Nonomuraea sp. NBC_00507: one gene and its partner. The protein of the gene in region 1 interacts with the protein of each later gene in a pairwise test. Links are inferred from orthologs where the notes say so. Each region holds a gene or a part of one and is shown in the gene's direction. Other genes may lie near its edges.

The links. The genes of interacting proteins can lie anywhere in the genome.
Region 2: the proteins of topA (region 1) and OHA25_RS34365 interact in binary tests that used the Escherichia coli proteins (3 or more experiments, as listed by UniProt). The link is inferred for Nonomuraea sp. NBC_00507 from one-to-one orthologs.

The regions. Positions count from the first base shown.
Region 1 is NZ_CP107853.1:1,959,589-1,967,770, forward strand. Bases 2,492-5,708 are described here. They hold topA (type I DNA topoisomerase), read left to right. Parts: upstream 2,492-2,817; coding sequence 2,818-5,508; downstream 5,509-5,708. Other genes in these bases: OHA25_RS10065 (DUF5703 family protein), read right to left, coding at 2,492-2,609; OHA25_RS10075 (metallophosphoesterase), read left to right, coding at 5,523-5,708. Also shown: OHA25_RS10055 (hypothetical protein), read left to right, coding at 1-12; OHA25_RS10060 (chaplin family protein), read left to right, coding at 212-2,284; more of OHA25_RS10065, read right to left, coding at 2,442-2,491; more of OHA25_RS10075, read left to right, coding at 5,709-6,839; OHA25_RS10080 (helix-turn-helix transcriptional regulator), read left to right, coding at 6,911-7,453; tmk (dTMP kinase), read left to right, coding at 7,593-8,182. UniProt on the Escherichia coli protein: Releases the supercoiling and torsional tension of DNA, which is introduced during the DNA replication and transcription, by transiently cleaving and rejoining one strand of the DNA duplex.
Region 2 is NZ_CP107853.1:7,140,651-7,146,645, forward strand. Bases 718-3,645 are described here. They hold OHA25_RS34365 (IMPACT family protein), read left to right. Parts: upstream 718-1,835; coding sequence 1,836-2,456; downstream 2,457-3,645. Other genes in these bases: OHA25_RS34355 (MFS transporter), read left to right, coding at 718-1,407; OHA25_RS34360 (hypothetical protein), read right to left, coding at 1,370-1,753; OHA25_RS34370 (isochorismate synthase), read right to left, coding at 2,562-3,645. In the rest of the region: OHA25_RS34350 (ArsR/SmtB family transcription factor), read left to right, coding at 1-112; more of OHA25_RS34355, read left to right, coding at 112-717; more of OHA25_RS34370, read right to left, coding at 3,646-3,800; OHA25_RS34375 (SGNH/GDSL hydrolase family protein), read left to right, coding at 4,018-4,848; OHA25_RS34380 (HNH endonuclease family protein), read right to left, coding at 4,845-5,558; OHA25_RS34385 (S1C family serine protease), read left to right, coding at 5,747-5,995.

The DNA.
Region 1 (8,182 bases):
TCACCTGACTGACCCCCGCCTTCACATCGCACTGGTCGGCATCTTCATGCCACAGCGGCGGAGCGCGGCTTGATCCCCTCCGCCGGCGGGTGACACGTCAGTCAAACCGGTTCGCGGTCCCGAGGTCTCCGCTGTGCGTGAACCTCATCTGGTCTCGGGCTGCCCGCGATCTGTTCAGGTATCCCCCCAAGAACCACTAGGAGCATTCATCATGCGTACGTGGGCCAAGGCATCGACCCCTGCCGCCCTTCTCGCGGTGGCGGTCATGTCGTTCGGCGGCGGCACCGCCCTCGCCGACACCTCAGGCGACGGTTCCATCGGCGGCGGCAACCAGGTTGACCTGCCGATCTCCCTCCCCATCGACATCAGCGGCAACGCGGTCGGGGCGGCCGGCTCGGCGGAGGCCTCCTCGCAGGGCGGCGCCGAGGTCGTGAACAACGGCAGGAGCGGCATCTCCGGCAGGACCTCGGGTGACGATTCCGTCGGCGGCGGCAACCAGGTCAACGTTCCGATCAGCGCCCCGGTCAACGCCTGCGGCAACGCGATCGCGCTGTTCGGCGAGGCCGACGCCGGCTGCAAGGGCGGCGCGAGCGTTCGCAACCAGGGCAAGGGCGGCGCGGGCGGCAACCGTACCTCCGGGGACGGGAGCGTGCTCGGCGGCAACCAGATCACCGCGCCCATCTCCGCCCCGCTGAACGCCTGCGGCAACGCGGTGGCGATCTTCGGCGACGCCACGGCGGGGTGCAAGGGCGGCGCGAACGTCTACGGCACCGGCGCGGGCGGCAACCGTACGTCCGGTGAGGGGAGCGTGCTGGGCGGCAACCAGGCCGTCGCGCCCATCAGTGCGCCGATCAACCTCTGCGGCAACTCGGTGGCCGTGTTCGGGCGGGCGTTCTCGGGCTGCAAGGGCGGCTCTTCCGTGACCAACGGCGGGCCGAGCTACCGCAAGCACCACAGGAGCGCGGGCAACGACACCGACGGGCGCTTCGGCGCGGGCAGCGGCAACCAGGTCGTGGCCCCCGTCAGCCTGCCGGTCGAGGTCTGCGGCAACGCCGCGGGCAACGCCACCGCGGGCTGCAACGGCGGCGCCGAGGTCCGCAACTCCGGCGCGGGCGGCAACCGTACGTCGGGAGTGGGCGGTGTGCTGAGCGGGAACCAGACGGTCGCGCCGATCAGTGCGCCCGTCAACGTCTGCGGCAACGCGGCCGCCGCGCTCGGGCACGCCTTCGCCGGCTGCAAGGGCGGCGCCAAGGTCCGCAACTCCGGCGCGGGCGGCAACCGTACGTCGGGAGTGGGCGGTGTGCTGAGCGGGAACCAGACAGTCGCGCCGATCAGTGCGCCCGTCGACATCTGCGGCAACGCGGCCGCGGTGCTCGGGGCCTCCGAGGCCCACTGCAAGGGCGGCGCGGGAGTCTCGCCGGGTAACGGCGGTGGCAACCGGACGTCCGGCAGGGGCGGTGTGCTGGCCGGTAACCAGATCGTGGCGCCGATCGCCGCGCCGGTGAACGTCTGCGGCAACGCCGTGGCCGTCCTGGGCGACGCGGCGGCCGGATGCCTGGGCGGGGCGAACGTCGGCAGGCCCGGACACGAGAGTTCCGGCGGCTCGTACGGGCGCACGCACGCCACCGTCAGCAAGACCGCGACCGCGAAGAGCGGCCTGCTGCCCATGCTGGCCGGCGTTCCGGCCCTGGGCGGCCTCCAGGGTGTCCCGGCCGTGGGGGCTCTGGAGAGCGTTCCGGTGTTCGGGGCACTGGAGAGCGTCCCCGCAGCGGGGGCGCTGAAGGAGACCATCGGTGGCGTCTCCGCGGTGACCGAGCAGGTGCAGGGTCTGGCGGATGGCGCTCGGCTACAGGACGTCGTCGGCGCCGCGCAGCTCGACGCCGTTTCCGGTCTCACTCAGCAGGTGACTGCGGTGCCGCTGGTCGAGGACGTTGCCAGGACGTTCGGCCTGCCGCAGCTGCCCGAGCTGCCCGGTCTGCCCGTCCAGGCGCAGGCCCCGGCCAAGGTGTCGAAGACCGCGCACTCCCGTCCGGCGCCGGCCCGCTCGTCCTCCCCGCTCAGCACGGCGACCGACCTGGTCTCCTCCACTCCCGTCGGCGGCGCGGTGACCTCCGTCACCCGGGGCCTGCCGATCGGCGGCATCGGCCTGATGAGCGCCGAGCAGCCCGCCGGCCTCACCGGGATGAACCCGAGCTCGCTGCTCGCCCTCGCGCTCGGCGCCATGTTCGCCGCGTCGGCGACGCTGTTCGCGTCAGCCCGCCGCATCCGGTTCGCCCGCAAGTAGTCCCGCCACACCTTCCGGCTTCGACCCGGCCGGAAGTGAGGGATGCGGCGAGTCCGTATACAGGTACGGCTGCTGTTCACAGCCCGTGAGCAGTCAGCGATAGATGCTTTGCCCGTTCCGGGGGCGCGGCCTGGGACGGGCAAAGCCATGTCCGCGTTCAGAGCGTCCGGCGGACCCGCATAATCTTGCGGCGTAGCCGTACGTGACGGCTCCCGTCGGGGTGGACGCGTACGCGCGCGAGCTCCCATTGACCGTACTCTGCGTGTTCGGTCAGCAGCTGACGTGCTGCTTCGCGAGTGAGGTCGCGCGGAATGAAGATATCCATGTAGGAGTAGTCGAGCACAACGATTAGTCTCCAGGGTGAGTCAGGGCGCCATGCCGCTCGATGGGCCTTATTCTGCGTGCTTGTGGGTGGACCCGGAAGGTAGTGGGTAGCCCGGGGGAAGGAAATTTCCGCGAGTCGGGTTACCTTTCAGTCTGTGCCGACTCCCGGCAGGGGGATTTTGCTAGCGAACAGCGAGGTAGGAAGCAGCGTGCCAGCCAAGAACGGCAGCGCCGGCGGAACACGCCTGGTGATCGTCGAGTCGCCGGCCAAGGCGAAGACGATCGCCGGGTACCTCGGGCGCGGCTACATCGTCGAATCGAGCATCGGCCACATCCGCGACCTGCCGGAGAGAGCCGACGACATCCCTGAGAAGTTCAAGGGGGCGCCATGGGCGCGTCTCGGGGTGAATGTCGAGCACGACTTCGAGCCGCTGTACGTCGTCAACCCCGACAAGCGGTCGCAGGTCGCCAAACTGCGGCAGCTGCTGAAGGACGCCGACGAACTCTATCTGGCCACCGACGAGGACCGCGAGGGCGAGGCCATCGCCTGGCACCTGCGCGAGGTGCTCAAGCCCAAGGTTCCGGTGCACCGCATGGTGTTCCACGAGATCACCCCGCAGGCCATCCAGGACGCCGTGGCCAACCCGCGCGACCTCAACCTCCGCCTGGTGGACGCCCAGGAGACCAGGCGCATCCTCGACCGGCTCTACGGTTACGAGGTCAGCCCCGTGCTGTGGAAGAAGGTCAAGCCCAAGCTGTCGGCGGGTCGCGTCCAGTCCGTGGCGACGCGGCTGGTGGTGGAGCGTGAGCGGGAGCGCATCGCGTTCACGTCGGCCCACTACTGGGACCTGCAGGCGCTGTTCGACACCAACAAGCCGGAGGAGCGTCCGCGCGACTTCACCGCGACGCTGACCCTGGTCGACGGCAAGCGGGTGGCGCAGGGCCGCGACTTCGCCAGCACCGGGCGGCTCAAGAACGCCGATGTGCTGCACCTGTCCGAGGCGGCCGCGGGCGAGCTCGCCGGGCGGCTTCAGGGGGTGTCGTTCGCGGTCAAGTCGGTCGAGCGCAAGCCGTACACGCGCAAGCCGTATGCGCCGTTCCGGACGACCACATTGCAGCAGGAGGCCAGCCGGAAGCTGGGATTCTCCGCCAAATACACGATGCAGGTCGCCCAGCGGCTCTACGAGAACGGCTTCATCACCTACATGCGTACCGACAGCATCACGCTGTCGGAGACGGCGGTGGCGGCCGCGCGCTCGCAGGCGATCAAGCTGTACGGCCGCGAGTACGTCCCGGACAAGCCCCGCGTCTACAGCAGCAAGGTCAAGAGTGCGCAGGAGGCCCACGAGGCGATCCGCCCCTCCGGTGAGGAGTTCCGCACGCCGGGCGAGACCGGGCTGTCGGGCGACATGTTCCGCCTCTACGAGCTGATCTGGCAGCGTACGGTGTCCTCGCAGATGAAGGACGCGGTCGGCGAGTCGGTCACGGTGAAGGTGAGCGGCAGGTCGTCGGCCGGGGAGAACGTCGAGTTCAGCGCGTCCGGCCGGACGATCACGTTCTACGGCTTCCTCAAGGCGTACGTGGAGGGGGCCGACGATCCGTCGACCGACCGCGACGACTCCGAGAAGCGGCTGCCCAACCTGGCCGAAGGCGACCCGCTCAGCGTGACCAGGCTCGACGTGGCCGGCCACTCGACCAAGCCGCCCGCCCGTTACACCGAGGCGTCGCTGGTCAAGGAGCTGGAGGATCGGGAGATCGGGCGGCCGTCGACGTACGCCTCGATCATCGGGACGATCCTCGACCGCGGCTATGTGTTCAAGAAGGGCACGGCGCTGGTGCCGTCGTTCCTGGCGTTCGCCGTGGTCAACCTGCTGGAGCAGCATTTCGGCAACCTGGTCGACTACGACTTCACGGCCGACATGGAGAAGGTGCTCGACGACATCGCCAACGACCGGGCGGAGCGGGTGCCGGAGCTGCAGCGGTTCTACTACGGCTCCGACGGCGACGAGGGCCTGAAGGAGATGGTCACCGACCTCGGCGACATCGACGCCAAGGAGATCAGCTCGTTCCCGGTCAGGGGGTCGGACATCGTCCTGCGGGTCGGGCGGTACGGCCCCTACCTGGACAGGGAGGGCGCCCGGGTCAACGTGCCCGAGGACATGACGCCCGACGAGCTGACCGCGGAGAAGGCCGAGGAGCTGTTCTCGCGGCCGACGGGTGACCGCGAGCTGGGGCACGACCCGGTGACCGGGCACATGATCGTGGCCAAGGACGGCCGGTACGGGCCTTATGTGACGGAGGTCCTGCCCGAGCCGCCCGTGGACGAGGAGGCTCCCAAGCGGCGGACGAAGAAGGCCGACGCGCCGAAGCCCCGTACGAGCTCGCTGTTCAAGACGATGTCGCTGGACACGATCACGCTCGAGGACGCGCTCAAGCTGCTGTCGATCCCCAGGGTCGTGGGCGAGCTGGAGGGCGAGGAGGTCACGGCGTACAACGGCAAGTTCGGGCCCTACCTGAAGAAGGGCACGGACTCGCGCTCGCTGGCCTCCGAGGAGGCCCTGCTCACGGTCACCATCGACCAGGCGAAGGAGCTGTTCGCGCAGCCCAAGCCGCGTGGGCGGCGGGCCGCTACAGCGGCGCCGCTGCGCGAGCTGGGCGACGACCCCAACTCCAAGAAGCCGGTCGTGGTGAAGGAGGGGCGCTTCGGCCCCTACGTGACCGACGGCGAGACCAACGCCTCCCTGCGCAAGGGTGACACGGTCGAGGACATCACGATCGAGCGGGCGGCGGAGCTGCTGGCCGAGCGGCGGGAGCGGGCGCCGGCGCCGAAGAAGACCACCACGACGAGGAAGGCGCCGGCGAAAAAGCCTCCCGCGAAGAAGCCGGCTGCCAAATCGTAAGTAGCATCTAATACGTGGTGGTCCTGATCTTCGTCGGCCTGGTGCTGCTGGCGCACTATTACCTCTGGCACCGGCTGGTGCGTTCGACCACCGGCCCCGGGCGGCTGCGCAAGGCGCTGACCTGGGGCATGGTGGGCCTGTTCGCGCTGGTCGTGGGCACGTTCGTCAGCACGCGGATGGAGTTCGGGCACTGGCTGGCCTGGCCGGGGTACGTCTGGCTGGCGTTGCTGTTCTATCTGTTCCTGTTCTTGGTGGTGCTGGAGATTCCGCGGGCTGTGGCGGGGTTGTTCCTGCGCATTGCCGAGCGGAAGCGGGCGCCGGAGGCCGAGTTCGAGCCTGTCCCGGTCCTGGCCGGCACGGCGGCGCCGGTCGAGGAGACCGCGCAGGTTGAGACCGCGCCGGTTGATACGGTTCCGCCGGTTGAGACGCTCCCGTCTGCTGAGGGGGGCGCCCTTGGTGAGAGGGCCGCGCCGGCTGAGAAGGCCGCGCCCCCTGCTCCGCTGAGCAGGCGGTTGTTCCTCGGGCGGGCCACCGCCGCCATCGCCGGGGCCGGCGCGCTGAGCGCGGTCGGCTACGGCATCACGAGCGCTCTGGGCGATCCGGTGCTCGAGCGGGTCAAGGTCACGCTACCGAGCCTGGACCAGCGGCTCGGCGGCCTGCGGTTCGCCGTGGTCAGCGACATCCATCTGGGACCGCTGACGGGCAAGGCCCACACCGAGCGCATCGTCCGCATGATCAACGGGCTCGAGGCCGACGTCGTCGCGATCGTGGGCGACCTGGTGGACGGGTCGGTGGCCCAGCTCGGCGCGCTGGCGCGGCCGCTGAAGGACATCGAGTCCCGCTACGGGGCATATTTCGTGACCGGCAATCATGAATACTTCGCCCCCGGCGGGTTCGCCGAGTGGATCGAGGAGTTGGGGCAGCTCGGTGTACGCCCGCTGCGAAACGAGCGCGTGGAGATCAGGCACCAGGGCGCCGTCCTCGATCTGGCCGGGGTGAACGACCTCAACGGCACCTCCCAGGGTGACGGTCCCGACTTCGACAAGGCCCTCGGCAACCGCGACACCAGCCGGTCCACGGTGCTGCTCGCGCATCAGCCGGTCCAGGTCGACCAGGCCGCCCGCCATGGCGTGGACCTGCAGCTGTCCGGGCACACGCACGGCGGTCAGATGGCGCCGTTCAGCCTGGTCGTGGGGCTGCAGCAGCCGGTGGTGTCCGGCTTGGCGACCGTGGACGGGGTGCAGGTCTACGTCACCAGGGGCGCCGGGTTCTGGGGGCCACCCGTAAGGGTCGGGGCCCCGCCCGAGATCACGATGCTGGAACTCGCCTAGCGTAGTCGAGTGGCCACAGGGCGCCATGATGCCGTAGTATCCGGACGGATACGCACGGGGAAGGATCATCCATGGTGTCCTCGCCGATGGAGGCGGCGCTGGCGTCCGGTGTCGCCATCTGGGCCGAGCGCGGTGGGCTGCTGTTCAAGCAGGCCAGGCACGCCGCGTGCATGAACCAGAAGGCGCTGGCCACCGTCAGCGGCACGTCGCGGACCACGCTGTCGGCCTATGAGCACGGCAGAAAGTCACCGACGCTGGAGACGGCCGGGCGCATCCTCGACGCGGCCGGGTTCCGGCTGGCGCTGGAGCCGAAGGTGGAGTTCACCGCGCGGCCCTTTCCTGTGCCGAGCCGGTTGTGGCGGTTGCCGGTCGCCGCGGCGCTGGGGATGGCGCGGCTGCGTGGCCGCGACTACGACCTGGCCGACCGTGCGGAGCGGAGGGCGGCATACACGCTGTTGTTGTGCGAGGGCAGTCCTCAGGAACTGCACGACCACGTGGACGGTGTGCTGCTCGCCGAGCTCTGGGACGATCTGGACCTACCACCCGATATCCGGGCCGAGTGGGGCCCATTGGTAGCAGAGGCTCGAGATGGGACTGGAGTTTTCAATTGGTGATATTTTCGGGGACCCATTCGAGGTGTGTAACCTGCGCGCGGGGCCGCGTACGTAATACCCTCGGCCACGAGTCCGCCGGGAATATCCGGCTCGTCTCTTGTCCACCCGCTTCTGGTCAAGACCTGGATACCCTGAAATCATGACTGCCCCTGGCCGACGCCGCCCTACCCACGTGCTGGCCAACGCGCCGTTTCGACGGCTCTGGATGGCCATGTCGGTGTGCAGTCTGGGTGACTGGCTCAACATTCTCGCGCTGACCGCGCTGGCCGCCAACCTCACCCAAGGTGACGACTACCGTGTGCAGTCGCTGGCCGTCGGCGGTGTCTTCATCGCCAAGATGTTGCCGGCCGTGCTGCTAGGGCCGCTCGCGGGCGTGTTCGCCGACCGGTTCGACCGGCGGCTGACGATGTTCGCGGCGGACCTGGCCAGGTTCGCCGTGGTGCTGTCGATCCCGGTGGTCAACAGTTACCAGTGGATCATCGTGGCGACCATCCTGGTCGAGTGCGTCAACCTGTTCTGGGTCCCGGCCAAGGACGCCACGGTGCCCAATCTGGTGCCGAAGGAGCAGCTGGAGTCGGCCAACCGGCTCAACCTGCTGGTCACGTACGGCAGCGCGCCGGTCGCGGCCATGTTGTTCGCGGCGCTGTCCGTGGCGGGCGACCTGATCAGGACCGTCGTGCCGTTCCCGGCCGGCCGGGACGCCACCGGGCTGGCGCTGGTCGTCAACGC
Region 2 (5,995 bases), 5.2 Mb from region 1 along the record:
CGAGGTCTTGGCGCGCTACCGGCGTGACGGCGAGCAGGCGCCGCCGGGCGCGGCCCGGGTCTACCTGATGACGCAGGTCCTGCCCGAGCCGGACACCGCAGAGGAATCGTGATGGAGCCGCGCCGGTTCTTACGGCCGATGGCCGGAGTGCTGGCGGCCATGGCCGTGTCGCTGACCGGGACGCGGGTGTCGGCCATCGCGCTGCCCTGGTTCGTGCTGACGACCACTGGCAGCGCGGTGTGGACCGGGGTGGTGGCGTTCGCGGAGATGGCCCCGTACGTGCTGGTCAAGGCGTTGACGGGGCCGCTCGTCGACCGGATGGGACCGCGCCGGATCTCATGGGTCGCCGACGTCGTGAGCGCCTTGGCCGCCGTCGCGGTGGTTCTGCTGTTCATGCTCGGCCGGTTGCCGCTGGGCGTGATCATCGTGGCGGTCGCCGTGATCGGCGCGGCCCGCGGGCCGGGAGACCTGGCCAAGGAGGTCATGGTTCCGGAGGCGGCTGAGCGCGGGCGGGTGCCGCTGGAGCGGGCCACCGGGCTGATGGGTGTGACGGACCGGCTGGCCTCGACGGTGGGCCCCGCGGTGGGTGGCGCACTGGTGGCGCTGCTCGGCTCGCTGGGCGCCCTGGGCGTCAGCGCCGTCTGCTTCGCGCTCGGGTCGATGATCGTCGCGGTGGCGTTGCCGCGCGGCATGGGACATCGCACGCAGGAGCGGGAGGCGCGCGAGGGATACTGGCGGCGCTTCGGCCAGGGCTTCGTGTTCCTGCGCGGCGAGCCCATGCTGCGCGCGATGATCGTCATGGTCGCCGTCACCAACCTGTTGGACGCGGCCTACGGCCAGGTGCTCGCGCCCGTGTGGGCGAAGGAGTCCGGCCACGGGCCCGCCGTCCTCGGGTTGAACAACAGCGTGATCAGTCTGACCGCGGTCGGCGGCAGCCTGGTGGCCGCCGCGATCGCGCACCGGATGCGGCGCAGGCCGGTGTTCTTCGTGGCCTTCCTGCTGGCCGGGCCGCCGAAGTTCGTCATCCTGGCCGCGGACGTGCCGGTGCCGGCGGTGGTGGTGGTGCTCGCGGTGAGCGGGTTCTGCGGCGGGTTCCTGAACCCGATCCTGAGCGCGATCTCCTACGAGCGGATCCCCCGGCACCTGCTCGGCCGGGTGAACGCCCTGGGGAGCTCACTGGCGTGGGCCGGCATCCCGCTGGGCGGGGTGCTGGCGGGGGTGGCGGTGGCCGGCGCGGGGGTGGCGCCGGTGCTGCTGATCTGCGGCGTGGCCTACGCGCTCACCACGACCTTGACGGGATTGCGACCCGCCTCCCGCGACATGGACCGGCTCCGCGGCCATGGACCGCCTGTAGCGGAGCAGAGGGACGTCACCGAGGGGAGTCGATCCTCGGGTCGCCCTCCGTGACGAACAAGCCGCCGTCCTCGCCCCCGACGGGGACCGGCCGCTCCGCGATGACCCGGGGCAACATCGCGGCGACTTCGCGCGCCAGGAGAGGATCGGCACGGAACGCCGCCACGATCGCCAGCTTCAACGCCTTATGACTGGGCGCGTCGTCCGGCTTCGCCTCGGCCACCGCCTCGATCACCGCCTTGGAGGAGGCGTCGCCGCGGCCGAACACGCGCTGCAGGATGCGGGCGCCGCGGGCGACCGGGGTGTTGGCGGCCAATTCGCTGGTCTTGGCCAGCACGCTCACGCCGTAGGCGCCGATCGCGGAGATGACGAAGGGCATGACGTCGTTCGCAGTGTCCATGGAGACGCTCCCCGAGGTCTTATGGAATGAACGTGATGCTAGCCCGGATGGTTCCGGCGGCGACGGCATTACTCTGTCGGATGTGCCTGCTCCGTACCTCACTCTCACCACCACCGTCGAGCACGAGACCGAGGTGCGGCGATCGCGCTTCCTCTGCGCCGTGGCGCCAGCGCGGAGCGTGGAGGAGGCTGCGGCGTTCATCGCCGGGCGGCGGCGCGCATACGCCGACGCCACCCACAACTGCACCGCCTACGTCATCGGGCAGCGCATTCAGAAGGGCGACGACGACGGGGAGCCGGGCGGAACCGCGGGCACGCCGATGGTGCAGGCCCTGGTGGGGCGGGGGTTCAGCGACGTGGTGGCGGTGGTGACCCGCTATTTCGGCGGTGTGCTGCTGGGGGCGGGCGGGCTGGTGCGGGCCTACGGGTCGGCGGTGACGGAGACCCTGGACCGGGCCGAGCCGGTGCGGATGGTGCCGGCCAAGCGGGTGCGCGTCTCGGTGGCGCACGACCAGGCCGGGCGGGTGGAGAACGATCTGCGGGCCTCACGTTACGCGGTCGAGGACGTGGTGTACGCGAGCGACGTCACGTTCGCCGTCGCGGTGGGGGAGGACGAGGTGGCGACGTTCGCCGACTGGGTTGCCACGCTGACGGCCGGCCGGGCGCGCGTGGACGTGGGCGAGAACGTCCACGTCCCCGCCTGAGCGGCGTCGGCCGGGCCCCTGAGCGGCGTCGGCCGGGCCCCTGAGCGGCGTCGGCCCGGCCCCTGAGCGGCGTCGGCCCGGCCCCTGAGGGGAGCCGAGCCGGGCTCAGCCCTCCAGCGCGTACTGCATGACGCGGAACTTGGCCTGCGCCTCGGCCAGCTCGGCGGCCGGGTCGGAGTCGCCCATGATGCCGCCGCCGGCGAACAGGCGGGCGCGGCGGCCCTGGATGAGCCCCGAGCGCAGCGCGATGCCCCACTCACCGTCGCCGTGGGCGTCGATCCAGCCGACCGGCCCGGCGTATCCGGCCCGGTCCATGCCCTCCAGCTCGCGGATGACCTTGATCGCGGTGTCGGTCGGGGTGCCGCCGACGGCCGCGGTGGGGTGCATGGCGGCGACCACGTCCAGCACCGACGCCCCGTCGGCCAGCCGGCCGCTGACGTGGCTGGCCAGGTGCTGGACGTTGGGCAGCATGAGCAGCTCGGGCTCGTCCGGGGTGGTGAGCGATGAGCACAGCGGGGCGAGGGTCTGGCGGACGGAGGCGATCGCGCATTCGTGCTCGTGCCGGTCCTTCGCCGAGGCGAGCAGCGCGGCCCCGCGGGCGACGTCGTCGGCCGGTCCGGTGCCGCGCGGGGTCGTGCCGGCCAGCACGAGCGACTCGATCTCCTGCCCGGTGCGCCGGATCAGCAGCTCGGGGGTGGCGCCGACCAGGCCCGCGACGGAGAACGTGTAGCACTCGGGGTAGCGGCGGGCCAGCCGGGAGAGCAGCAGCCGCACGTCGATGGGGCGTTCGGCGGTGGCGACGAGGTCGCGGGCGAGCACGACCTTCTCCAGCTCGCCGTCGCGGATGCGCTGGGCGGCGCGGGCCACGACATGCTCCCACTCCGGGGCGGAGAGGCTGCCGTCGCCGTAGCTGATGCGGCCGGGGTTGCGCAGGGGCGAGAAGGTCTGCAGCGGCGCCTCCCCGATGGTGGTCAGCCAGGCGTGGCCGTCGCGGCGGGCGAGCACCGCCTGCGGCACGACCAGGACCGAGCCGTCGGCGTCCTCGTCGAAGGTGAAGCTGCCGAAGGCGACGGGACCCGAGCCGGGGGTGCGGACTGCGTCGTCGACGTGCGCGTCGCCGAACACGCCGGCCAGCCACTGCCGTGCCCAGGCGAACCTGCCCGGCCCCGGCGGCACGGCGACCCTGGCGGCCTCGCCCCAGCCGACGAGTCCCTCGCCGTTCCTGATCCAGGCGTACGGCGCCGTGCTTGGCAGAGAGGCTAGCCCAGCCGACAGATTGCCGGGGTCGACCACGGGGGTGGTGCGAACCGGCAGCGGGCGGATTGTTCCGAGCGCGACACTCACTCAAGACATGCTATTCGCGACCTGAACATGTTCGACTCGGACCCCCGTGAATGGCACGTTACGGCCAGCGAACTCGGAAAAAACCGGACGCCATGCGAGATTGGTCACAGCCTGATCATCTTCGGGCTGTCAAGCGGCCATATGAAGACGGTCCTGAAATGGCAGACCTTGCCTCAACGCCATAGTCCGCGCATGATCGGCTCTCTACCTTGGGGCCATGATCGCTCGCCTGGGCCCCATCCTCGCCGCGGCCGTCGTCCTGTCCGGTGCAGCTCCGGCGCAGGCCGCCGCGGAGCCCGTACCCGAGATCATGGCCGCGCTCGGCGACTCCGTCTCCAGCGGCTTCAACGCCTGCGGCTGGTACGTCTCCTGCACCTCCCGCTCGTGGTCGACAGGTGACCATCGGGAGATCACCAGCCACTACCTGCGCCTGTCGAGGTTGTCTGGAACGCTCCACAAGCACAACCTCAACTACGCCGTCCCCGGCTCCACCAGCGCCGACCTGCTCGGCCAGGTGAAGAAGGCGGTCGCGGCCAAGGCCGACTACGTGACGATTCTCATAGGCGCCCAGGACGCGTGCGCGCGCACCGAGCAGGCCATGACTCCGGTGGCGACCTACCGGCAGCGCCTGGAGGCGGCGCTGGCCGAGCTGCGGGCCGGCATGCCCAGCGCGCGGGTGCTCATCGCCAGCATCCCCGACCTGCGGCGCTTGTGGCAGGCGGGCTGGCGCAACCCGCTGGCCAGGACGTTCTGGACACTGGGCCGCATCTGCCCCACGATGCTGGCCAACCCGTCCTCCACCAAGCGGGCCGACACCGAGCGCCGCACCCGGGTGCGCGAGCGGGTGATCGCCTACAACCGGGCCGCCGCCCAGGCCTGCGCCGCTTACGGTCCCCGCTGCGACACCGACGGCGGCGCCGTGTTCACCTTTCCCTTCACCCTCGACCACGTCAGCAAGTGGGACTTCTTCCACCCGAGCGCGGCCGGGCAGCGGGCGCTGGCCGAGCTGACGTTCACGAACGGCTTCGACTGGATCGACCCGCGTTAGCGGCACTGCGCCAGCATCGTCTTCTTGTCGGCCGCGGTGACCGGCACGTTGTACTTGAACGCGACCTGCGCGAAGCGGGTCACGTACGCGCAGCGGATGCGCCGCTGCGGCGGCAGCCAGCTCGCCGGCCCGGAGGCGTCCTTCTCCTCGTTGGCCTCGCCGTCGACCGGCAGCAGGTTGAGCGGGTCCTGGGCGAAGTCGAGCCGCTTGGACATGGGCCAGCGCGGCGCGCCCATGCGCCAGCCGTAGTTCAGCGGCACCACGTGGTCGACCTGCACCTCGTCGGCGTTGTCCTGGTGCCAGAAGATGGTCCTGCCCGTGTAGGGGTCGTCCAGGGTCATCGACACGACCTCGCAGGCCGAGCCCTCCCGGTACGTCACGTCGCGGCCGTCGCGGGTCAGCAGGTCGTCGCGGGTGCGGCACCCGTTGCCCGCGTACGGCACGCCGGTCGCCGTGTCGGCCCAGTTCTCCCCGTACCGGGTGCGTTCGTAGCCGGTGTTGGGACCTAAGCTCTTGACGCGCAGCCGCTGGATGAGGTCGCGCGCCTTGGCCTTGTCGGCGTCGGAGACGATGGGGGCCAGGCCCGGCAGCGTGCCGCTGACGTTGCCCAGCGGGCTGGCGGCGGTGGCCGGCGGGGTCTTGGTGGTGCCGACGAAGGAAACGACGATGACGGCTCCCGCGAGAAGGGCGATGGCGTCCTTCGTGCTCAACCGGTCCTCCGTGAGCTTGCCAGTTGTCTAGAGAAATTCCCGGCTTCCACCGTTTTGACACGGGGAGAGTTGTGTGACTGATCGACTCGGACGCCGATCTTCACGTTCCCGCGCAGCGCCGGTGACGGCCGCCCGCCTGGCGGGAGGCGGAGTTAACGTGTAATCCTGTAAGCAAAGGAGGGCACGTGATGGCGGATCCCCTCGACGCCTACTCGCGCGTCGTCTCTTCCGTGGCGGCCGAATTGCTGCCGAAGGTGGCCAGCGTGCGGGCCGGCCGGGGCAGCGGGTCCGCGGTGGTGTTCACCGCCGACGGGTTCCTGCTGACCAATGCGCACGTCGTCGGTTCCTCCCGTGCCGGAACGGTCGCGTTCGGCGACGGCACCTCGGGTGACTTCGTGGTGGTGGGTCGCGATCCGCTGTCGGATCTGGCCGTGATC